Regions from separate parts of the Clostridium aromativorans genome, predicted to be linked through region 3. Evidence: riboswitches for the same ligand, from Rfam matches in the RefSeq annotation. Region 3 holds a riboswitch; each other region holds the start of a gene.

What was found. Region 3 has a riboswitch for S-adenosylmethionine ahead of LN736_RS05305 (pyridoxal phosphate-dependent aminotransferase). Riboswitches for the same ligand answer to the same signal wherever they lie in the genome.
Region 1: it holds a riboswitch for S-adenosylmethionine, as region 3 does, so the genes downstream of both, LN736_RS11020 (hypothetical protein) here and LN736_RS05305 (pyridoxal phosphate-dependent aminotransferase) in region 3, are expected to answer to the same signal.
Region 2: it holds a riboswitch for S-adenosylmethionine, as region 3 does, so the genes downstream of both, LN736_RS08400 (YezD family protein) here and LN736_RS05305 (pyridoxal phosphate-dependent aminotransferase) in region 3, are expected to answer to the same signal.
Region 4: it holds a riboswitch for S-adenosylmethionine, as region 3 does, so the genes downstream of both, LN736_RS14055 (M20 family metallopeptidase) here and LN736_RS05305 (pyridoxal phosphate-dependent aminotransferase) in region 3, are expected to answer to the same signal.

Annotation. Positions count from the first base shown of each region.
Region 1 is NZ_JAJJPB010000013.1:40,250-46,601, forward strand. It holds gene pgtP (phosphoglycerate transporter protein PgtP) at 1-958, shown strand, start outside; gene glpT (glycerol-3-phosphate transporter) at 990-2,324, shown strand; SAM riboswitch class I at 2,421-2,524, shown strand; gene LN736_RS11020 (hypothetical protein) at 2,749-3,180, shown strand; gene LN736_RS11025 (DNA topoisomerase III) at 3,440-5,626, shown strand; gene LN736_RS11030 (iron-containing alcohol dehydrogenase) at 5,722-6,352, shown strand, end outside.
Region 2 is NZ_JAJJPB010000008.1:63,190-69,541, reverse strand. It holds gene sufB (Fe-S cluster assembly protein SufB) at 1-1,209, opposite strand, end outside; gene sufC (Fe-S cluster assembly ATPase SufC) at 1,239-1,985, opposite strand; gene LN736_RS08400 (YezD family protein) at 2,207-2,368, opposite strand; SAM riboswitch class I at 2,491-2,602, opposite strand; gene LN736_RS08395 (DUF4317 domain-containing protein) at 2,720-3,901, opposite strand; gene LN736_RS08390 (HesB-like protein) at 4,081-4,413, shown strand; gene LN736_RS08385 (FxLYD domain-containing protein) at 4,436-5,761, shown strand; gene LN736_RS08380 (S1C family serine protease) at 5,748-6,352, shown strand, end outside.
Region 3 is NZ_JAJJPB010000004.1:41,823-48,174, reverse strand. It holds gene LN736_RS05320 (glycosyltransferase 87 family protein) at 1-1,362, opposite strand, end outside; gene LN736_RS05315 (AEC family transporter) at 1,515-2,471, shown strand; gene LN736_RS05310 (DegV family protein) at 2,537-3,406, shown strand; SAM riboswitch class I at 3,459-3,562, shown strand; gene LN736_RS05305 (pyridoxal phosphate-dependent aminotransferase) at 3,661-4,833, shown strand; gene LN736_RS05300 (GntR family transcriptional regulator) at 5,049-5,435, shown strand; gene LN736_RS05295 (DUF1648 domain-containing protein) at 5,452-6,352, shown strand, end outside.
Region 4 is NZ_JAJJPB010000021.1:32,011-38,362, forward strand. It holds gene LN736_RS14050 (gamma-glutamyltransferase family protein) at 1-698, shown strand, start outside; gene LN736_RS14055 (M20 family metallopeptidase) at 808-2,007, opposite strand; SAM riboswitch class I at 2,077-2,190, opposite strand; SAM riboswitch class I at 2,336-2,437, shown strand; gene LN736_RS14060 (methionine ABC transporter ATP-binding protein) at 2,562-3,638, shown strand; gene LN736_RS14065 (methionine ABC transporter permease) at 3,678-4,358, shown strand; gene LN736_RS14070 (MetQ/NlpA family ABC transporter substrate-binding protein) at 4,384-5,214, shown strand; gene LN736_RS14075 (trans-sulfuration enzyme family protein) at 5,342-6,352, shown strand, end outside.

The DNA of each region.
Region 1 (6,352 bases), on a different contig from region 3:
CATGGGATGGCCGGCCTGCGGAAAAACTCTTTCCCACTGGTTTTCAGATGGGGAGAGGGGTACAAAAATGTGTACGTGGAATATCTCACATAATCTGGCTAATGGAATTATTGCTCCTTTGACCGTAGTTGGAATAGCTATATTTGGCAGCTGGAAGGGTATATTCTATTTTCCAGCAGTAACTGCTATATTGATAGGAATATTTTGTTTTATATTTATGAGGGAGGATCCTGTTTCATGTGGATTGCCTCCTATAGAAGAATATAAAAACGACTATTACTGCTGTGCCAAAGTTGATAATAGGGAAAGGGAGCTTTCAGTAAAGGAAATACTTTTTAAATATATTCTCAATAATAAATATCTATGGTGTCTTGCCTTTGCAAATATATTTGTATATATAGTGAGATACAGTATACTTGATTGGTGTGCTGTATACCTTACTACAGTAAAGGGGCTGTCACAGAATCTTACAAATTGGTTTTATTTTTTCTATGAATATGCAGGAATACCTGGAGTCATTTTTGCAGGAAAATTAAGTGATATAACATTTAAAGGAAGACGGGGACCTGTTTCCACAATGTCGATGCTTCTTGTAATGCTGGCTGTAATGGTTTACTGGATGAATCCTGCTGGAAACTATGTAGTTGATATAATGGCACTTTTTATTACGGGACTTTTGATTTATATTCCAGTGACTCTCATAGGAGTTGCGGCTATAGACTTGGTACCCAAAAAGGCAGCAGGGGCTGCAGGAGGATTTACAGGATTATTTGGATATTTATTTGGAACTACCTTTGGAGGAATTGTGATTGGCAAAAGCATACAGTATTATGGATGGACAGCATTTTTTATGATAATTATAAGCTCTTGTGTACTTGGAACACTTTTTTTGTCTCTTACATGGAATATTCATAATAGAGACAGATATATGGAGAATAGGTATTTAGAGGAAATTTGATATTTGATATATGTAAGGAGGAATGTTTAAAATGTTTGATGTACTTAAACCGGCACCCCATATACAAAGGCTCCCGGAAGATCAGATAGATAGACAGTATAAAAGGTACAGGATCCAGGTTTTTATAAGTATATATGTAGGGTATATGATCTATTATTTTGTGAGAAGTAATTTTGCATTGGCAAAGACTTATTTGATACAAGAGGGATTTACAAAGACTGAGTTGGGATTTGTGGCTTCAGCTCTTGGGCTTGCCTATGGAATAAGCAAATTTGTAATGGGAAATGTTTCAGACAGAGCAAATCCCAGATATTTTCTAGCTTTAGGACTTATAACCTCAGGAGTTGTAAATCTCTTTTTCCCTATTACGTCCAGTATAACCTTGATGTTTATATTGATGTTATTAAATGGATGGTTTCAGGGAATGGGATGGCCTCCCTGCGGAAGGACTATGACCCATTGGTTCTCAGATAGAGAACGTGGAGTGAAAATGTCCATTTGGAACACTGCACACAATGTAGGAGGAGGTACTATAGCAGTTATAGCTATGGTAGGAGTTTCTATTTTCGGAAATTGGAAGGGCGTCTTTTACCTGCCTGCAATTATTGCAATAGTTGGGGGAATATTATTTATTATATTTGCCAGGGACATGCCTCAGTCCGTTGGCCTTCCACCTATAGAAGAGTATAAAAATGATTACCCTGATGTAAATGTAGATGACAGGGAGAGACAGATGACAGGTAAGGAGATACTGTTTAAATATGTTCTGAATAATAAATTTCTCTGGTACATTGCCATAGCAAATATATTTGTATACCTTGTAAGGTATGGAGTTATAAATTGGGTTCCCACTTATTTGAAGGAAGTGAGAAATTTTGATACTAGAAGCTCTTCCATTGCCTTTGCGCTTTTTGAATATGCGGCCATACCTGGAACAATAATAGTGGGCTGGATAAGTGATAAAGTATTTCATGGGAGACGTGCACCTATAGGAATAATATGCATGATAGGTGTAACTATAGCAGTATTTGTATATTGGAAGAGTAGTAACCCAATAGCAATTAACTGTGCTTTGGCATCTATTGGAGCGCTTATATATGGTCCTGTTATGCTTATAGGAGTAAGTGCACTGGATTTGGTACCTAAAAACGCATCGGGAACTGCGGCTGGATTTACAGGTTTATTTGGATATATGGGAGGCGAGGTCCTGGCTGAGGTAGCTATGGGAAGTATAGTGGATAAATTCAGCTGGAATGGAGGATTTATTCTTCTTATGGTATCCTGCATTTTGTCTATAATATTCTTGAGCTTTACCTGGAATGTGCATGACAGGTCAACAGATGATAAACAAACGGCAGCTTCCTAGGTGACATTATTACAAATTAATAACACAAAAATAAAAATTAGTATTGACAAAATACTTTGATAATTGTAATATATAATTGTAATAATTAAATATTGATTCTTATCAAGAGAGGTGGAGGGACTGGCCCTATGATACCCGGCAACCTGAATTTATATTATTCAATGGTGCCAATTCCAGCAGGTTAACCTGAGAGATGAGAAATGAAAGGATATAACTTCCTGTGGTTTCTCCATAGGAAGTTTTTTGACTCTATGAGTAAATTTAATATTTTAGTTGACTAACTAGAAAACTAGAGGTTAAGTTGAACTTATCCGTAAGGATTGAATTCTGCGAATAAGTAAGATTTAATCTTTTTTTAATAGCATAAAGATAAAATCAATATTATAAATATTGCGGCAAATATTAGTGGGAAAGGGGTATGAAAATGAGTGCAATATTAAATGATGCGATGAAATATATAGATCAGTCCCAGAAGGCATATTTTATAACATTGGATAAAACTGATAAAAAATATATTATAAATATAGCTGAATTTATAAATGATTGTACAGATATATATTTTATTGTAGATAAGGATATCGGGAATGTTGAAAATGATTCTATAGTCAATGTTTACTTTCAAAGTAAAATTGAGAAGTATAAGATGTTTAAGAGAATATGTGTTTCTGGAAAATTGACTAAAATAATATATTCTACTGAAATTTATAGAGTATTCAAGGCCTTAGGCGGTAAAAATAAGGGGAAATATATTCGAAATGGAAACTTAAAGAACTATACTGTGTATAAATTGAAAGTAAAATATATGAATTTGTGTGATTATGTCAAATCATCGGAAAAACTGAGAAAAATAATCTAGAACTAAAAATTTCTTATATCTTGTGTTTTAAAAAAAGCAGTGATAAGAGTCAAATTTTGTATGCAATTGTTGAAGTGAAAAAATACTATCCGTTTATAGATGGGTAGTATTTTTTTATTAGTAGTAACGGACGGGTTGCAGCCTTTTAGCTTGTAAATAACCATTATAAATATTATAATAAAATAGATAGAATAAGGGATAGTTTGGAAATGCTATCTCTAATTTTTTGAAGTTTAATCTATGATGAAAGGAAATAAGTATGAGCAAAATATTGGTATTGGCTGAAAAGCCTTCTGTAGGAAGGGATTTGGCTAGGGTACTTAGGTGTAATAGAAAAAACTCGGGCTATCTGGAGGGAGACAGATATGTAGTGACCTGGGCACTCGGGCATTTGGTAACATTGGCGGATCCGGAAGTCTACAGTGAAAAATATAAGAATTGGAACCTGGAAGACCTGCCGATGCTTCCAGAAAAATTAAAGCTGGTAGTTATAAAGCAAAGCGGAAAACAGTTTAATATAGTTAAGGCTCAGATGAATAGAAAGGATATAGGGGAAATAGTAATTGCCACGGATTCTGGAAGGGAAGGAGAACTGGTAGCCAGGTGGATAATAGAAAAGGCCAGAATAAAAAAACCTCTTAAAAGGTTATGGATATCCTCACAGACGGATAAATCCATAATAAATGGATTTAAAAATTTAAAACCTTCTTCTAAATATGATAATCTGTATAGAGCTGCACAGTGCAGGGCAGAAGCGGACTGGGTGGTAGGACTTAACATAACCCGGGCCCTCACTTGCAAATATAATGCACAGCTTACTGCAGGGAGAGTACAGTCTGCAACTCTGGCCATGATAGTTAACAGAGAAAAAGAAATAAATGATTTTAAACCTAAGGATTATTATGAAATCACTGCTAAATCCGATAAGTTTAAATTGAAATGGGTTGATAGAAAAAGCGGCAGGGCAAATATCTTTAATAAAGACAAGGCAGATGGCATTGTAAAGAAAATCAATGGTAAGATTTGTACTGTAGTTGATGTAGTGGAAAATGACAAAAGAAAATTTTCACCGGCCCTGTATGATCTAACTGAACTTCAGAGAGATGCCAACAGGATATTCAACTATTCAGCTAAAGAGACACTTTCAATAATGCAGAGACTTTATGAAAACTATAAGATATTGACTTATCCAAGAACTGATTCCAGGTATATTTCTACAGATGTGTTTGAAACTATACCTGAAAGATTGAAAGCTATTTCATTGGGAAGTTATAAAAAATTTGCAGATCGGATAATGAGTAAAAAAATAAATGCCCATAAAGGGTTTGTGGATAATGGCAAAATTGGAGATCACCATGCCATAATTCCCACGGAAGAAAGAGTGCAGCTGTCTAGATTGAGTACTGAAGAAATGAATATATACGATCTGGTTGTAAAAAGATTTTTAGCAGTTATGCTTCCTCCTTATGAGTATGTTCAAACTTCTGTAAAAGCAGATATTGCTGGAGAATTGTTTACAGCCGTGGGGAATGTAGTAAAATCCAAAGGGTGGAAAATGGTATATGAGAGGGGAGCCGGAATGGAGGCAGAAGGTGAAAAAGACAGCCAGTTGCTTCCAAAAGTAAAAAAGGGTGATATCGTAAATATAAGGGCTGTGGAATTGAACAAACTTCAAACCAAACCGCCTGCCAGGTTTAATGAGGCCACTCTTTTATCGGCCATGGAAAATCCCCAAAAATATGTGAAATTGGACAGTGAAAGTGCCAAAACTCTTGGAGAAACTGGAGGTATAGGAACTGTGGCCACTAGGGCAGACATAATAGAGAAACTATTTAATATGTTTTATGTGGAAAAAAGAGGTAGGGAAATTGTTCCGACATCCAAGGGAAAACAGCTTGTGGATTTAGTTCCAGAAGGACTTAAATCACCTCTTATGACAGCTAAATGGGAAAAAGAACTTGAAGATATAAGTACAGGTAATGAAAAACCAGATATATTTTCAAAGAAGATGAGAAAGTATGCAGTGAGATTGGTGGAAGATGTAAAGAAAAGTAAAGATAAATTTGTGTATGACAATGTTACAGGCAAGAAATGCCCTCACTGCGGCAAATACATGCTTCAGGTAAAGGGAAAGAGTGGAATGATGTATATCTGTCAGGATAGAGAGTGCGGCTATAGGGAAAATATAAGCAGATTTACCAATGTAAGATGCCCTGAATGTCATAAAAAACTTGAACTCAGAGGAGAAGGCCAGGGGAAAATATATGTATGTCCTAATTGTAGTTTTAGAGAAAAAGCTGACTTATTTAATAAAAGATTTAAAGAATCTGAGAATAAATTAAATAGAAAAGATGTTTCAAAATATATGAAGAAAATAAAAAAAGAAAACGAGAAACCTATAAACTCATCATTAGCGGAGGCGCTTTCTAAATTAAAATTAAAATAAGCTGCTGCTTTTAAGTTTATATCTATAATTATTTAGAAGTAAGTGTTAAAATGTTAATGGATGTATTTAGAAAAATTTGACGAGGAGGATGTTGTATGGAGAATTTTATTTTTAAGAATGCTACAGAAATTATTTTCGGCAGAAATACTGAAAGATTTGTTGGAAGCAAAGTAAAAGAGTATTCTAAATCTAAAAAAATTCTTTTTTGCTATGGCGGAGGGAGTATAAAAAGATCTGGACTCTATGACAGAGTAGTAAAATCCTTGAAGAAAAATGGAATTGAATTTATAGAACTTCCGGGGATAAAACCTAATCCTAGATTGGGGCCCGTTAAAGAGGGTATAAAAATCTGCAGGGAAAATGATATAAAATTTATATTGTCAGTAGGTGGAGGAAGTGCCGCAGACACTGCCAAGGCAATTGGAGTAGGAGTACCATATGATGGAGATGTATGGGATTTCTACTGCGGGAAAGCCCAGGTAAAGGAATCACTGCCTGTAGGTGTTGTAATAACACTGCCTGCTACAGGAACTGAAGCCAGCAATAGTTCTGTAATAATGAATGAAGATGGATGGTATAAAAAAGGATTGAATACGGTGCTTATAAGGCCTGTATTTTCAATCATGAATCCAGAGCTTACGTTTACACTTCCAGCATATCAGACTGCCTGTGGTGCTGCTGACATTATGGCACATATAATGGAAAGATACTTTACAAATGTGAAAC
Region 2 (6,352 bases), on a different contig from region 3:
ATCAACATTGTTGTTTGCCACACTTACAATAGGTATAGTATCCGATCTGGATTCACTGTCAAGCATCAATGATTCACAGGATACACTGGACTTGGAGTTAACTGCATTTTTAGTAGAACTCAACAGGCCTCTGTAAATTGAAACTCCACCATCCTTGGAAATGGATTTAGAATTTACCACTGACGTAGTATTTGGAGCTGCATGAACTACTTTAGAGCCAGTATCCAGATACTGCCCGGCACCTGCAAAAGTTATTCCTGTGAAATCGCATCTTGCTCCCTCTCCCCTCAGTATGCTCATAGGATACAACATGGATACTTTAGATCCAAAAGAACCTGTAACCCATTCTACATGCCCATTTTTATCCACTGCACACCTTTTGGTATTTAAATTGTACATATTTCTTGACCAATTCTCTATAGTACTGTACTTTAATGAAGCTCCCTCTCTCACATAACACTCAACACAACCTGCATGTAGATTGTTTACATAGTATTTAGGTGCCGAACATCCCTCTATATAGTGAATTTTTGCTCCTTTTTCAACTACTATAAGGGTGTGTTCAAATTGTCCTGCACCAGGGGCATTTAATCTAAAATAAGATTGTATTGGTATATCAACTTGAACTCCCTCAGGAACATATACAAATGAGCCGCCAGACCAAACTGCTCCATGAAGTGCTGCAAATTTATGATCTGTTGGAGGCACAAGCCTCATAAAAAGAGGTCTTATCAGATCTTCGTAATCCCTTATAGCCGTTTCCATATCCATATATAAAACGCCCTGCTTTTTCAGCTCCTCGCTTACATTGTGATAGACTATCTCCGAATCATATTGTGCACCCACACCTGCCAGGGATTCGTGCTCCGCTTTAGGTATTCCAAGTAAATCAAAAGTTCTTTTTATATCTTTGGGCACATCCTTCCAATCATGTTTCATGTTGGTATCAGGCCTTACATAGGTAACTATGTTATTCATATCCAGATCCGAAAGATCAGGTCCCCAGGACGGCATAGGCATCTTATTGTAAATATCTAAGGATTTAAGTCTAAACTCCCTCATCCATTCAGGATCATTTTTTTCATCTGATATTTCTTCTATTATCTTTTTTGTAAGACCCGAGCCAGTTTTATAACTGGATTTGTCTTCATTTTTTATATCATAAATATTTCTTCTTATATCTTCTATATGAGTTTTTTCTTTTTCCAATAAAAACACCTCTCTTTTAAAACATCCTGTTAAGCCAATGCCTTAAACCTGTCATATCCGTTTTTCTCTATTTCCTCAGCTAAAGATGCATCACCAGTTTTAACTATTCTTCCATCTACAAGTATATGAACGTAATCCGGTTTCAAATATTCTAATATACTATCGTGATGTGTAATTATAAGTATGGAGTTATCCTCTGTTCGGAGTTTGCTCACCCCTTCCGATACTACTCTAACTGCATCTACATCAAGTCCAGAATCCGTTTCGTCCAGCATAGCAAGCTTGGGCTCAAGTACCGCCATCTGGAGTATTTCATTTTTCTTTTTTTCTCCACCTGAAAATCCCACGTTTAAATATCTTTTAGCATAACTTTCATCTATTTTTAAAAGCTTTAGCTTTTCTTTTAAAGCTTTTCTAAATGCCAATATTCCACCTCTCTTACCTGTAACAGCAGCCTTAGCATTGCGTAAAAAATTTTCAACAGTTATTCCCTGTATCTCCTGCGGATACTGAAAAGACATGAATATTCCCTTTCTTGCCCTTTCATCCACCTTTAAATCATTTATTTTTTCCCCATCAAATACTATATCTCCTGATGATATTACATATTTAGGATGACCCATTATAGTATTTACAAGAGTAGATTTCCCTGCCCCATTGGGACCCATTATGGCATGTATTTCACCCTTGCCAATTTCTAGATCAAGTCCTTTTAATATTTCATTACCTTCAACTTCCGTTTTCAGCTTATTTATTTCCAGTAACTTTTTTCCCATTATACCTCTCCTTTATATCCGAGTATTTAAGTCATATTTAATTCCAAAAATCAATCCCATTATAAATGGGCATCAGGATAAAATATCCGACTTAAATACTCAACATTGTATCTGATTACATTTTACTATTTATTTAAAGGATAATCAATAATTAAAATATCATTTTATATTTTTCTCTAAAAGTTTTTATTTTCTGATAATATCTTAAGTTTATTCAATCTCTATTTTAGTCTTATTTTTTCTTTTGTCTCTACCTGAATTACTATTCCATCTTGAATCACCAAAGTTATTGAACCATAATTTATACTCTTCAATGACTGCAATATTTCTTTAATGTACTGTTCTGAGATCTGGTTATTTTTTCGCGCAGTTTTTTCTCCCATTTTCATATTGCCCCCTTTTACATTAATTTATAAATTAATAACTAAAAAATCCCCTTTTATGAAGAAGAGGATTTTTCTATATTATAATAAATATAAAATGTTCAAGTTGAAGTTTTATATTTACCTCATCTTCCAGAACTGTGTTCTGATGGACTTAGCACCTTACATGTACCAATTAATACATGGGTTGCTGAAACTTCATCGGGCCATTCCCTAAGTTTCTCTTGATAAGGGTTAATATTAAATTATTGACTTTAATTATACCTTATAACATTCTTACGGTCAAATTAATTTTTAATCAAATTAAGAAGTTTAACATTAAAATTTTATCCTTAAAAGAATTGTTTTCAATTAGATATAATCTTCCATTTTCTCAGTCTCCAAATTAAGCCCGTCTATAACCATATCTTCTTTAAGTTCTATCAATAAACATTTTTTCCCTCTCTTGTCTATTACCTGCTTTACACTACCCAGATCTTGAGGCCTTATAATTATACTTGTATTTTCATTTTCAATCTTTACAGATTTACTTTTAAAATCAGGGATTACATTTCTGGCTTTAAATTCATGATCTCCACCACATACCTCTTGAAAGGCGCTTTTGACAGACTGTATATGTTTAAGGCCGCTTTCTTTTAAAACCCTGGTAACTTCATTTACATCCAGTACTGCCTCCTCTTCCCTATCTCCTCCATCAAGTTTTTCATTTATTCTTTCATATACATCCTTCATGATATCCGGCTTTATTCTGCCTCCTGTCACTGTACCCAGTATACTTTTAAAACTTTCTTTTTCTTCTACAGCCGTGGGTTTTACAGTACACTCAAGGACTTTTTCTACAAAAGTGCCGTTAACCTGCTTCGTTTTAGAAGAATAATATATTATCTTGTTCACATCTACATATTCACATGTAAAACTTGGAAACATGAATCCGTCTAGAGGAGAATTTAAATTCACGATCATATCCAGTGCAGAATTGGGCTTGAATTTCATCTCGGTATAATCAAATTTCAATACCTTTTTGGGAATTTCCACCTTGTTTACACTGCACAATATAAACTCCACAGCTTGAACATAATCTTCTACATCACTTTCATCTCCATTCTTATTTTTTCTGCTGTTATAATACTCTGCTTTTATAAAATTTATCACTACATCCGTATCATAGGTATAATTTTTAGATATTTTATCCACTATCTTATCTCCAAATTCAGCCGCACTCTTCCCGGAATTCAAAGCACCATACAATATCTGCTGTGTGCTTTCACCAACCTCATGGCCTTCTTTCCCATCCGTTTCCTTAAAATCCAATTCAAATATTTTGGAATCCAGAGAACCTGTAAGCACCTTTTTGAAATTATTCAGGTAAAGCTCCCTCTTCTCTATTTCCATCATTTCAAAATGCTCTAGTTCCCTGGTTATTATTTCTCCATTATCTTTTTTTAAATATACGCTGTAAACTTCCTTAATAGGAAGCATATAACTTCCCAACTTAAACTCTTTTCTTATATTCGCCAAATCTTTTTTGTTCATTTTTACATCTCCGCTCTAAAAATAAGTTCTAATCCCATTCTATACATACTTATTTTAACAAAATATAATAATATTTGCTATGAATAAATTACTATAGTACAATTATAAAATTTTTGGTACAATACATATAAGTATATCTGTACAATTATAAAAATTTGATCATTAAGCGAGGATTTTATATGAATTTTATAAAAATAAGTAATACAGCTTACAATGAATTTAAAAAATTTTTGACTGAGAATAATATTACCTATTCTACAATAAGAATTTATTTAGATGGTATGTCCTGTCACGGTCCTCATTTCAACATGAGTGCCGATAAAAAAAACGACAATGATTTGACTCAGCAAATAAAGGATATAAATTTTATAGTAGACAAAAACTTATTCATGCAGTTTAGTGGTTTTATATTCCTATGTGGAAGCGAAAACGGACTCGGAAGTTTTTCTATAGAACCCGTATTTAAACCTAACCTTCCAGACTGTGAAAACTGCAATGGATGTAAAAATTAATAAATTTAAGGAGAATACTAGAATGTTTTGTTATAAATGTGGAGCCAAGGTTTCTAATCAAGCTCTATTTTGTGAAAAATGCGGAACCAGGTTAAATAAAAACCTGGAAATAGAAAATTTAAATGAAAGTACAATTAAAATTCATAATATCAGACAAGCCTTAAAACATAATATAAAAGAGGATCAGTTAAACGCCCTAGCTTTAGATAAATCAAAAGACAATACAACAAATTTTAGTTTAAATAAGAAAGTTGGAGATAATACCTGTTGTAAAATTCCATTTTATAAAAATATAAATATAGCAATGCCCCTTTTGTCAGCAGTACTTGCCGTGAGTTTAACCTGCACTTATTATTTATATGAAGCCTCTGTTTCTAAAAATGTTGAAAAAAATAGAACTACTGCCGAAAATATAGCTCTTCAGGGAAATATATCTAGTGCGTATTCAATAATAGACAAGGCCCTGAGTTTACGTCCAAATAATGAAACCCTAAAAGCAGATAAAATATTTTTGCAGGATGGCAAATCTGTAAACTTACATATAAGTGCCGTAGATAGTTATATAAAGGATAAAAATTACAATGGGGCTTTAAATGAATTAGACGAAGCTGTTAATTTAATATCGGATAAAACCGGAGCTTTTTATTCCCTGTTAAATAAAAACATAGAAAATAAGAAAATGGGCATAACTGTATTACAAATAAAAAATGAAATGAATAATAAAAGCAGCATAGAGGATTTAGCTGGACTGCTAAACAAAATATCCAATTACAATGTGAAAGAGGCCAGTGAAACTGCTTCAGAACTTAGAAAAAGAATAAGCGCTGTGGCTTACAACACTGCGAATGAATATTTGAAAAACAATGATTTCACCTCTGCCCTTCAAACTATAGACAAAGGTATCGTTTATAATCCAAATGATAAAAAGCTCAACAATTTTAAACAGGTCATAATATCCGAGAAAAATTCTTTTGAAACAGCTGAACAGACTAGAATTCAGAACGCCATGGCTTCAGCTGCCCTGGAGAACAAAAACAATAAAACCAATGCAGTAGAGGTAGTTTCTACTTCTACTAATATAAATAAATACGGAGATTTCGTAATTAAAGGAACTATCAAAAACATAGCTACAAAGCCCATCAGCTCTATACAAATATACTATACCATATATAATTCCAGTAATGCCGAACTTGGAAACGATTCTACCTATGTATATCCCAATTACTTATCTATAAATGACACAGGTCAATTTGAAAATACAGAATATGGGATGTCAAAAGGCCATCACATTAAAATCACAAAAATAACCTGGATATTGCCGCAGGAGGATAGTTATGAAAATAAATAAAATTTTTATAGTTTCTCTTCTTACCACAATAACCTTCTTAGTAATTGGCATTACAGCATGTTTTGCTATACATAAAAATATAAGTCTTAAATCCTCCAGAGGTTCATCTAAATTGGGAAATGTGTCTGAAGTACTCGGCACACCCAAATCCAAGGATTTAAAGACAATAATACATGAAAATCAAAAATTAGTGGTATCTTTAGAAGTAAAGAATAGCAGTGGAAATATAACTGGCTCTGGTTTTTTATATGATACAAAAGGAGATATAGTAACTAATGCACATGTGGTAAAAGACGGCTCCGCCATAATTGTAAAGATGGCCGATACCGCAACATATAAAGGTAAGCTTATAGGTAAAAGTGAGCTTACAGATATAGCTTTAGTCAGGGTGGATAACTTAAAAGGAAAAAGTCCGATGAAAATTTCAAAAAACAAAAAGGCTGATATAGGAGATGAGATAATAGCCCTTGGAAGCCCTCTTGGTCTTCAGAATACAGCTACTACAGGTATAATAAGCGGTTTGAATAGAAATTTCAACCTAGAAAATTACCAGTATAAAAATGTCTACCAAATTTCTGCCCCTGTATCTCC
Region 3 (6,352 bases):
TATAAATGCCAAAATGCACAGTGCAGTAGCTGGAAACAGATATCTTTCATGCATTCCTGTGGAAAAAGCAAAGACTCCAGAAATTTGAACAAGTGCACAGGAAAAGGCCAGGGTTCTGCTCTTCCGTCTGATATAAATTATCCAGGAAAGCACTGTAATTGTAATGATTGCGGCCAATCCCCAGATTTTATAACTGAATATTAGAAATGTATTTGAACTGTTTTCATAATTTGCTCCCATCAAGTTAAAGAAATTAAATCCGTTCACAGAAGCATAGGGGTATTCCGATATGGTATTTGAGTATAATTTAAAGATCCACATTATATTTTGGCTGGCGGAAAAGGGTATTATCACTGCTAGGGCAGTTATTCCGGCTGAAATTACCGATTTTATAAATATTTTCAAATCTTTTTTCCTTATGAGTTCAAAGAAAAGTACGGGAAGGAAGATGATTCCCTGGGGTTTCATAAGTACCGAGCTGGCAAAAAATACTGAAGAAAGTGCAGTTTTCCCTTCTGACAGCAGAAATAGTGAAAGTACAACGAGTAATGTAAAAAATGAATCCACCTGTCCCCACAGGGCCGAATCTATAAATACAGCCGGGCTGAAGATATAGAATATGCTTAGAAATACACTCATTTCTGCAGAAAGATATTTTTGGGCCAATTTGTATATTAGATAAGCTGTGGCCATATCCGCTGTTATTGAGGGCAGCTTCAGGAGCAGAATATAATATGGGTTTAATGAACTTAAACTTGCTGCTTTGCCTATAAAAAACAGTACGTATATATAGAGTGGAGGGTAGTCGCTGGAACTGGAATTTATGTAAAATTGAGAAAAATTGTTTGCAGCAGAAGACGCCCAGCTTTCAAACAGCCTCACATCTCCTCCGTATCCCTCCATAAAAGTCGACAATGTGATCTTGAGAAACAGACCCGTAAAGAGCATCGAAAAAATAAGCATTTTGGTATTTACAGATTTTATCTTCATATTTTTCTGTATGAAATTGCGATATATTACGATACACAGTGCAAGAAATACTGCCAGGTATACGGTGAGAAGCGGTGCAAACTTGTTATTTGAAGAATTAAATCCATTCTTACCGGAGTTTATCGTATTGTTGTGGTTATTCTGAGTGTTTGCATTGCTGCCGGGCGGCGTTTGCTTCACACTGTGGTTCCAGTTTTTATTTCCTGTCTGTCCATTTTGTCTATTAAATTGACTGAATTGTCCTGTCCTGTTTTGTGGATAGGAATTTGACTTGTAGTTTTTTACACTGTAGATGCATAGTAAAAATGATAATGACATTAAAAAAATTAGGATTATTTTCAATAGACTGTTTTTTGAAAAAATTTTTTTCATATATCTTGAAACTCCTTTCCTAAAATCTAGTATGGGAATATAATTATATATATCTTCTAGGATAAAGCTTAAAATAATCTTAAAAATAACCAGATGGTTGTTGATTCAGATTGATAGGACTAGCTTTCTTAACAGACTTGGGGGTTGGACAATTGGATAATTTAATATTTAGTTTTAACGTGATAATGCCTATATTTATTGTAATTGCACTGGGATATTTCATAAAGGAAGTAGGACTTATAGATGACAGGTTTATAAATACTGCTGTCAAATTTAATTTTAGAGTTGGATTGTCTACACTGCTTTTTGAAAATATATATGTCTCCAAATTGAGCGATATAGCCAACACTAAACTCATGATATTTGTATTTTTATGTATATTCGGTTCAGTATTGGTACTTTGGCTTATTGTACCGTTGTTTATTAAGGACAGGAAAAGGGCTTCTGCTGTGATACATACTATATATAGGAGCAATTTTGTGCTCCTTGGAGTTCCCATGGGAATGTACATGCTTGGAAAATCCCATATGGGACCTATTTCTCTTTTGCTGCCCATAGTCATTCCCACCTATAATTTTTTTGCGGTGCTGGTACTTGCGGCTTTTGACGAAAGAGGTGACAAAAGCGGTATAGGAAGTAAAATAAAGTATACTCTTGTGGGAATAGTGAAAAACCCGCTTATCATAGCATCGTTTCTGGGCATAGTCTTTCAGCTGTTTTCCATAAAACTGCCTTTGTTTATGGAAAGGGCTGTTTCCGATGTTGCTTCCCTTGGTACTCCTCTGGCCCTTATAACACTAGGTGCCCAGCTGGAATTTAAGAGTGTAAAGGAAAATTTGAAATACTCCATAACAGCTTCTGTGGGGAGGCTCATAGTAGTTCCCTGTATAGTTGTCACATTGGCGTTTTTAATGGGATTTAGAAAATATGATCTAGGTGCCATATTTATATTGTTTTCTTCACCTTCTGCTATTTCCTGTTATGTAATGGCTGAGGAAATGAATTCTGATTACAAGCTCACGGGAGATGTTGTGATCTTGACCACTTTTTTCTCAATGTTTACTATATTTATAGGCATATATCTGCTTAAAAGTCTGTCTCTTTTGTAGAATTTGAATAATTTTCCCTCGGTATGATATAATTTATGGTAAGTATGAGTAGGAGGAGAAACCTTATGGAAAAAATTGCACTTTTGACAGATTCTGCTTGTGACATAGATGATGAAACCATAAAAAAGTACAGCATAGAAATATTGCCTTTTAGGATTATATATAAGGATAGGGAATATATAGATAAAGTTGAGATCACTCCAAAAGAAGTATATGACAGCATGAAATATGAAATTCCAAAATCTTCTCTACCTTCAATAGACGATATGGAAAGTGTTTTTGACAGGCTGGAAAGGGAAAACTATACTCATGTGGTAGCTGTTACGATTTCCAGCGGACTTTCAGGTACATATAATGCTTTGAAAATGGTAAGCAAAAAACATAATAAACTGTCATCGTATGTTTATGATTCCAAATCCACTTCCCTGGGAGAGGGTATAGTTTTAAAAGAGTGTGGAAGGCTTTTGGATCAGGGCAGAAGTTTTAGTGAAATTGTAAACTGCATACCTGGGATAAAGAAGAGTATGCACTTTTTTTTCGTATTCGGCACTCTGGAGTATGCCAGAAAAGGAGGGCGTATAGGGAGACTGTCGGGTACAATAGGTGAGATTTTGGATATAAAGCCAATAGTGTACTTTGACGATGATCAGGGCATATGTTTTACCCGTCATAAGGTGAGGGGAAGGAAGAGATCTTTAAGTAAAATGATAGACATAGGTAATGATTTTTTAGCTAAATGCCCCTGCGACGTATATGTAGTTCACGGCAATGCCAGAGAAGAAGCCGAAAATATTTATAACAGGATTTCTGGACTTCCCAACGTGGAAAATATATACATGATAGGTCAGATAAGCCCTATAGTAGGTGTGTATTCAGGACCGGGAACTGTCGGTGTATGCTATGTAGAACGAAATGGGGAAAATCAGGTATATTGACAGGACATATCTAAATGATTATAATTAATAGCATAATTTAATATAAATCTTGAACTTATCAAGAGAGGTGGAGGGAACAGGCCCTTTGAAACCCGGCAACCAGTACGTCGTTGTATATTGGTGCTAAGTCCTGCAGCGGAAGCTGAAAGATGAGAATATATTTTGCGATTTTAAGTCTGAGGTATATCCCCAGACTTTTACTTTATTCTCAGATGTTATTTGATGTATTGATAATTTGAAAGGATGTGGCTGTAGTGCCTGAATTGAGCAGAAAATTAATTAATTTTACCGATTCTGTTATAAGAAGAATGACGAGAATATCGAACAAATATGGAGCAATTAATTTGTCTCAGGGTTTTCCTGATTTTGATCCTCCTAAGGAGATAGAGGAAGCACTTAAAATAGCAGCAGTCAAGGGACCTCATCAGTATGCCATTACCTGGGGCGCACAGAATTTGAGAGAAGCTCTTGCAGAAAAACAGTCCAGATTCATGGGACTTGACATAGATCCGGATACCCAGATTGTAATTACCTGCGGCAGTACTGAGGCTATGATGGCTTCTGTCATGACTGTCTGTGATCCGGGAGATAAGGTAATAGTATTCTCGCCTTTTTATGAAAATTATGCTGCAGATGCCATATTGAGCGGAGCTGAGCCAATATATGTTTCTCTTTATTCGCCTGATTTTTCTTTCAACAAGACTGAACTTGAAAATGCCTTTAAGCAAAGGCCGAAGGCCCTTATACTCTGTAACCCGTCAAATCCTTCAGGAAAGGTGTTTACACTTGAGGAATTGAAATTCATAGCCCGTCTAGCAGAAAAATATGATTCTTTCGTAATAACGGATGAAGTGTACGAGCATATTGTAATGGATCCCCATAAACATGTCTATTTTGCTTCACTTCCGGGAATGTTTGACAGAACCTTGAGCTGCAGCTCCTTTTCCAAGACTTATTCCATAACCGGGTGGAGAATAGGCTATGTTATAGGTGACGAGAGGGTAATAGAAAATGTGCGAAAAGTACATGATTTTCTTACGGTGGGGGCGGCGGCACCGCTTCAGGAAGCAGTTGTGGCCGGGCTTAAACTGCCTATGGAGTACTATGACTGGCTGAAGAATTTATATACGAAAAAGAGAGATTTGTTTCTCCAGGGATTGAGCGAGGCAGGACTTAAATATGTGAAGCCCCAGGGAGCTTATTATGTGCTCATAGATGTTTCGGAATTTAATGTAAAAAATGATTTGAAATTTTGTGAGTGGCTGGCAAAAGAAGTTGGAATAGGGGCGGTTCCTGGGTCAAGCTTCTTTAAAGAAGATGTGAATTATCTGATAAGGCTTCATTTTGCAAAGAAGGATGACACACTTTTAAAGTCCATTGAAAAGCTGAAAACCCTGAGGGAAAAAGCCAGATTTTATAAAGAGTAGTCCAGGTTATCCCCGTGAGTAATAAACAGAGTTCAAGGCTTAAATATCAAACCTCATCATCTGATATTTATGCTTTGAACTCTGTTTTTTTGTCGACTGTGAATTGTGCACTGTGCACTGTCAATTGTTCATTGTCAATTGTCAATTGAATAAATGTTGCAATTTTATTCTATTTGTTATATATTATATATAACAAATAGAATAGGAGGGTAGTTATGATAATTAAAATTGATTTTGAATCTGAAATGCCCATCTATGAACAGCTTAAAAGGAGTATTATAGAGGGAATAGCAGCTGGAGATCTGAAGCCGGGGGAAAGCCTGCCTTCTGTGAGACAGATGGCGGAGGATATAGGGATAAATTTGCACACCGTGAATAAAGCTTATAATATATTGAAATCTGATGGATACTTGAATATAGACAGAAGAACAGGAGCTGTTATAAATCAAAACTATCCTAAAAATAGTGAGGAATTTAATGAAAAGCTGGTGAGGGAATTGACCTATCTGCTGGCAGAAGCCTATTTGAGGGATGATAAATTGGAAGATATATTGAAATTATGTTCCGGTATATATCAAAAATACGATTTGCAAAATAAATAAAGGCAGGTGAATGTTAATGAAGGAAAATTTATTTTTATGTATATATTTGTGCTTTATATTTTTATTGATACTTGTCATCAACATGCTGACACCGAATTTTACCAGAAAGGAAATTGTATTTGGAGTAAGAATACCTGGAGATAAAATGGACAGTGCTGAAATCAAAGATATAAAAAGGCAGTTTATAAAAAATAATCTGATAATAGGGATTCCATTTATGCTGCTGTTTAGTTTTCTAAATTACAAATTCCTGAGTGCAGCTGTGATTTTGTTTACTGTTTTTGCCTTCGTCTTTATAGATTTTCTGGTATATATGATATCCAACAGGGCTGTTAAAGCTCTTAAATTGAAGAATTCCTGGTTTGAGGGAAAAAAGCAGGCTGTGGCAGTGGATGTAGGTTACTCCAGGGACAAGGGAAAAACTCTGGTATCGCCATGGTTTTTTCTGATTCCCGTATCAATAATTTTGATAAATATAATTTTGGGATATGCAAATTATGCACCTTTGCCCAATAGGGTGCCCACTCACTGGGATCTTTCAGGAAATATCAACGGTTATCAGACAAAATCCATATTTTTGATCTGGGAAATGCCTTTTACTGAAATGGCAGTGACTCTCATGCTTTTCATAGTGTATAAGATCATAGGCTGGTCAAAACAGCAGACAAATGTTTCAAACCCTGAAATTTCCGTGAAAAAAAACAGGAGATTCAGGAGAATATGGTCCATATACGCGGTGTTTTCTGCGGTAGCGGTGAATTTGATTTTGACTGTTGGAACCATTCAAATATTTGATATAATTGAAATTTCACACCTGTTTGTGCTCATTTTCACCATAGTCTTTGTCATATTTATAACTTTGATCAGCGTGGTGCTGTCTATAAAGATAGGACAGGGAGGAAGCAATATAGAAATAG
Region 4 (6,352 bases), on a different contig from region 3:
CTTTTGAAGATTCTTTAAAATATGTTACTGATGCAAAAAAAATGAAAGTCAATATAGGAGACTTATTATCTGAATCTTATGCAGAAGAGAGAAGAAAGCAAATAACAGAAACTGCTTTCATGCCCAAGGTGTATAAAAATATAAACGGTGGAACTGTTTATCTTGCCACTGCAGATGGCGAGGGAAACATGGTATCTTATATACAGAGCAATTATATGGGTTTTGGCTCTGGCTTGGTTGTACCTGGAACGGGAATTGCCCTTCACAATAGGGGAAATAGCTTTTCACTTGATCCAAATCATGTAAATTTCCTGGAACCTGAAAAGAAACCCTACCATACTATAATTCCAGGATTTTTGATGAAAGGTAATAGGCCCATAGGTCCCTTCGGAGTTATGGGAGCATTTATGCAGCCGCAGGGGCATATTCAAGTACTGATGAATTTTATTGACTTTGGGTTGAATCCTCAGGCGGCATTGGATGCACCCAGATGGTTCTGGACCTCAGGTAAAAATGTAAGCCTTGAAAAGCAGTTTTCTTCAAATTTGGCAGAGAATTTGTATGAAAGAGGCCATGATGTAGATTATGAAATTGATACAAGTGTATTTGGCAGGGGACAGATAATATGGAAAAATGAAAATGGAGTTCTATTCGGTGGTACAGATTGGAGAAGTGATGGTACTGTATATTCCTGGTAGGTAATTTTATCCGACCGCTACCATTGCTAAAACTATCAACTCCTTAAAGTTGTAGATAAGTGCCGGCAACCATCGGATAAAGGTTCAGGTGGATACCTGTAAATATTTTTTAGGAATGCTGCCTGCTGAATTCTTCCTTAATTGCATTGAGTTTGTTTTTATCAGTAAGCAGAGTGAGGCCTGTCAGTGCTAGAGCTTTGGCTCCAATTATAAGAGCATTATCTCCTTGTTTTGATATAGCGGCTTCACGGAATTCTGGAGTATGGCCTACTAATTTGTCATCTCCTATTTTTATATGGGGATGTATAGTTGGAACCACATGGCTCACGTTACCTGCGTCTGTAGAACCAAGCCCTTCTGGAATTTTATTTTTTATATGAACTCCCAGTGATTCTAGATTTTCTGCAAACACATCATCAAATTTGTCGTTTATGAGAAAATTATCTATCTTATTCTGGAAAAAACTTATGTTAACCTTAGTTCCTGTGCTCAAAGATGCTCCTCTGGCAATATTTTTAACTTTTTCTGTAACCTGATCGCAGGTATTTCTTTCAGAGGCACGTATGAAAAATTTTGCTCTGGCATAATCCGGAACTATGTTTGGGGCATATCCGCCATCGGTTATTATACCGTGTATTCTCACATCACTGGTTACATGTTGTCTTAGGGCATTTATTCCATTAAATAATTGGATTACTCCATCAAGGGCGTTTATTCCTTTTTCAGGACAAGCTGCTGCATGAGCGGCTTTTCCTATAAATTCAAATTGAATTGGGTCATTGGCCAGAGATTTAACCGTTCTATAGTTCTCATTTCCAGGATGAATCATCATACAGGCGTCTACATCCTTAAATAAATTATGTTTTACAAAGCTCGCTTTTGCACTGCCATTTTCTCCTCCTTCTTCAGCAGGAGTACCAAATACAACAATTTCCCCGCCAGTTTCATCTATAAGCTTTGACAGGGAAATAGCTGCAGCTGTACTTGCCGTGCCTATGATGTTGTGGCCGCAGGCATGTCCTAAATTGGGAAGAGCATCATATTCTGCCAAAAATCCGATAACTGTACTGGAATTTTTATTTGATTTTTTCCTGGCTATAAAAGAAGTAGGATGGCCTGCTGCTGCTTTTTCTATAGAAAATCCTTCCTTTTTCAAGGTATCTATAAGTAATTTGGAAGAAAAAAATTCCTCATTTCCTATCTCAGGATGACTGTGTATTTGGTGGCTTATATTTATATAAGCATTTTTGCTATTTTCGATTCCATTTATTATGTCCTGTTGAAAATCCTTGATATATTTTATGTTCATAATAAAAACCTCCTCTTTTTTGCATAAAAAAAATCTTCTTTGAAACAAAGAAGAGATATTTAAATTCTCTTCTTATCTTTCAAGCCTATAAAAATAAACTTGCTGGAATTGGCACAGTATCTTTTAAAAAGATCTGCTGCCGAGGTTTCAAAGGGCCATTCCCTCCACCTCTCTGGATAAGAATTTTGCATATTAAACTGACTACTAAATATAATAGAGCTTTTAAGTAATTTTGTCAACAAAAATGATTATTAGAAATTACATATTGACATAATAAAAATAAGTTGTATAATTTAGCTTATAAAGTAATTTGAAAAAATTGAATATATCCTTATCAAGAGAAACTGAGGGACTGGCCCTTTGAAGTTTCAGCAACCACATTTGTGTGATGGTGCTAAATCCAGCAGAACGTTGTTCTGAAAGATGAGGAAAGGTATAAAAACCCTTCCGCGGGTTTTTTTTAATGCCGTGTATCCCCTTCTTTTAGGAAGGGGATTTTTTATGAATAAAATTACTGTAAAATTGCAATAGATGATTTTAGAGGAGGGAAAAGTATGATATGGCTAAAAAATATCAACAAGACTTATACAGGTAAAACTAATACAGTGGAAGCCTTAAAAAATGTCAATCTTCACATTAAAGCTGGTGAGATCTTTGGAATCATAGGGTACAGTGGAGCGGGAAAAAGCACTTTAATTCGCTGTATAAATTTATTGGAAAAGCCGACTTCCGGAGAAGTAATCGTAAATGGAAAGAATCTAACTCGTTTATCTCCAAGAGAATTGAGAAAGAGCAGAGAAAAAATTGGAATGATATTTCAAAATTTTAATCTCATGAAAAATAGAACGGTATTTGAGAATGTGGCCTATCCTTTAAAGAGAAAGGGCTTTAGCAAAAATGAGATAGAGAAAAAAGTACTGGATCTTTTAAGACTGGTGGAACTAAATGACAAAATAAAAGTGTATCCTTCACAGCTGAGCGGCGGGCAAAAACAGAGAGTTGGAATTGCCAGGGCACTGGCCAATGATCCTGAAGTGCTTTTATGTGACGAGGCCACATCGGCTCTGGATCCACAGACAACTCAGTCAATTTTAAAACTTTTAAAAGGTATTAATGAAAATTTGAAATTGACTATAGTAGTAATAACTCATCAAATGGAGGTAGTAAAGGAAATATGTCAGAGAGTGGCAGTAATAGATTCTGGTGAAATAGTTGAACAGGGGAATATAATAGATATATTTACAAATCCAAAAGCTCCTATAACCAAAAAATTTATATCTTCACTATTTCATTATGAGAAAATATATGATTTTCTTGAAAAGGGAAGTTCGATGGGTGAACTTAAACAGGTAACTGAAGGAGAAAGTATTGTTAAAATATCCTTTACAGGGCAAAAAACAGGTCAGGCATTTATCTCGAAAATTTCTCGAAAATTTAAAATAGATGCCAGTATACTATTTGGGAATGTAGAAATTATTCAAAATGTACCTATAGGAAATTTGATAGTGAAGTTAAATGGAACGGATGAGAGTATAGATAATTCAATAGCATACCTTGAAGAAAATAGCATACATGTGGAATACGTAGGTATTAAAAATGATAGTGATAAATTAAAAGTTGGAAGTAATTGAATCTAAAATATGAATTTTTAAATTTTTGAAGGTGATAAAATGAATGAATTTTTAGCAAAAATAGCACCAAATTTGGTGAATTTATATCCTGAAATGCTAAAAGCCATATTTGAAACTTTTTATATGGTGGCTGTTTCAGGAATTATATCTACAGTAGCTGGAACAATAATGGGAATTACCCTGGTTGTTACACAAGAAGGAGGTATACTTGAAAATAGAATTGTTAACAGTATACTTGGCAAAATAATAAATATTTTCAGATCTATACCATTTATTATCCTTCTTGCAGCTATAATCCCACTTACAAGACTTTTAGTAGGTACTACCATAGGTACAAGAGGAGCCCTGGTGCCTCTTATATTCGGCTGTACTCCATTTATTGCCAGGCAAATTGAATCCGCGCTGCTTGAAATAGATAAGGGAGTAATTGAAGCGGCGCAATCAATGGGTTCAGGTCCCTTTGGAATAATTTTCAGAGTAATGCTTCTTGAAGGACTGCCGGGAATCATTCATTCTCTTACAATAACAATTATAAGTCTTATTGGATTATCTGCTATGGCAGGTACTGTAGGAGGAGGGGGTCTTGGCGATTTCGCCATACGCTATGGATATCAATATTTCCAGACAGATGTTATGGTAGCTACTATAATTGTGCTCTTGATTATTGTAAATGTCATTCAATTTGTAGGAGATATTTTATCAAAAATAACAACACATTAATTTAAAGATTAGGGAGGTCTTAGTAATGAAAAAAATTTTAGTGTTATTTTTAACACTCGTATTATCTTTAGGGGTTTTGGCAGGCTGTGGTTCTAGTAACAGTACTGGACAAACTTCTAGCAGTAAAAAGCAGGTGGTTAAGATAGGCATAACCGGTGATGATCATAAGATTTGGGACAAAGTTAAAGAAAATCTGGCAAAGGAAAATATTGATCTGCAGATTGTGAGTTTTTCAGATTACGTACGTCCTAATATGGCACTTTCCGATGGTGAAATTGACTTGAATTCATTTCAACACTATGCTTATCTCAATAAATTTAAAGCACAGCACAATCTGAAAATCAGTGCTATAGGTGAGACTGTACTCGCACCGCTTGGAGTATACTCACATAAAATAAAATCCATTAAAGACATTAAAGAAGGTGCAAAAATAGCTATTCCAAATGATCCTACAAATGAGGGCAGAGGATTGAACCTGCTTCAAAGTGCAGGCTTGATAAAATTGAAAGAGGGAGTGGGACTTCTACCAAAACTTCAAGATGTAACTGGAAATCCAAAGAATATTCAATTTGTAGAACTTGTTGCTACCCAAATTCCCAGATCACTTGAAGATGTAGATGCAGCTATAATAAACAGTGGTGTGGCTATAGATGCCAAACTTAATCCAGTTAAGGATTCAATTTATCTAGAGGATGTATCAAATAAAAATGCAAAGCCGTATATAAATGTAATTGCAGCTAGAGATAAAGATAAAAACAATGCCACTTATAAAAAGGTGGTTAAAGCCTATCAGACTGACGAGATAAAACAGCTTATAAAAGACACATATAAAGGATCAGAAATTCCTGTTTTTTAAGTCTGATTAAAATGAAGAGAATATTATTTTATAAAGATATTTACTTGTGTAGAGGATTTAGATAAAATAGATGTTATATAAGTTGTAAGTATAAGAATAATATTAGCAGTATTTGGAGGAGTTTATTATGAATAGAAGTTTTGCTACAAAGCTCATTCACCGTGGAGAACAAAATCCGGAATCCATTTCTAAATCCAAGACTTTGCCTATTTCTATGACTTCTGTATTTGCTTTTGATGATGTGGAAACACTGGATGAAGTCTATGAGGGAAAGGCCAAAGGGTATGTGTATTCCAGAAATGGAAATCCAGTTCATGATGCATTGAAGGAAATAATGTTCAGTATCGATGAAGGAGAGGATGCGCAGGTTTTTTCATCTGGCATGGCAGCTGTTTCCATGTCTATTTTATCTCTGGTAAAGGCAGGAGATCATATAATTGCAGATAATGTACTATACGGTGGAACTTATCAATTTCTTAAGAATGAATTGAGTAAATTCAATATAGATGTTACTTTTGTGAATACTATAAATGATTCCATAGAGAAATATTTCAGACCTAATACAAAATTGGTGTATGTGGAAACTATATCGAATCCGCTTATGGAGGTTGCTGACTTGAGGACAATATCAAATATTGCTCATGTTCATAAAGCCAAATTGATTGTGGACAACACTTTTGCCACTCCTATAGTATGCCAACCAATAAAACTTGGAGCAGATATAGTGGTGTATAGCGCTACAAAATATTTGTGTGGCCACAGTGATGTAACTGGTGGAATTGTGGTTTCAGATAAATATCTTACTCAAAATATAAGAAATATATCTGCACTCTATGGACCTATGATGAGTCCTTTTGATGCATGGCTTCTTATAAGAAGTCTTAGGACTCTGGAAATTAGAATGATTAAGCATTCCCAAAATGCTATGCAATTGGGAGATTTCTTGGAGAAGCACAGTAAAGTGAAAAAAGTTCATTATCCTGGATTGAAATCTTCACCTTCCAACAAAATGGCCAGTAAAAATTTCATCAATGGTTTGTATGGAGGAATGTTGAGCATTGATGTTGTAAATGGTGAAAGGGGAGCTTATGAACTTATAAGGGCACTCGACACTGTGAAATTTGTACCTAGCCTAGCA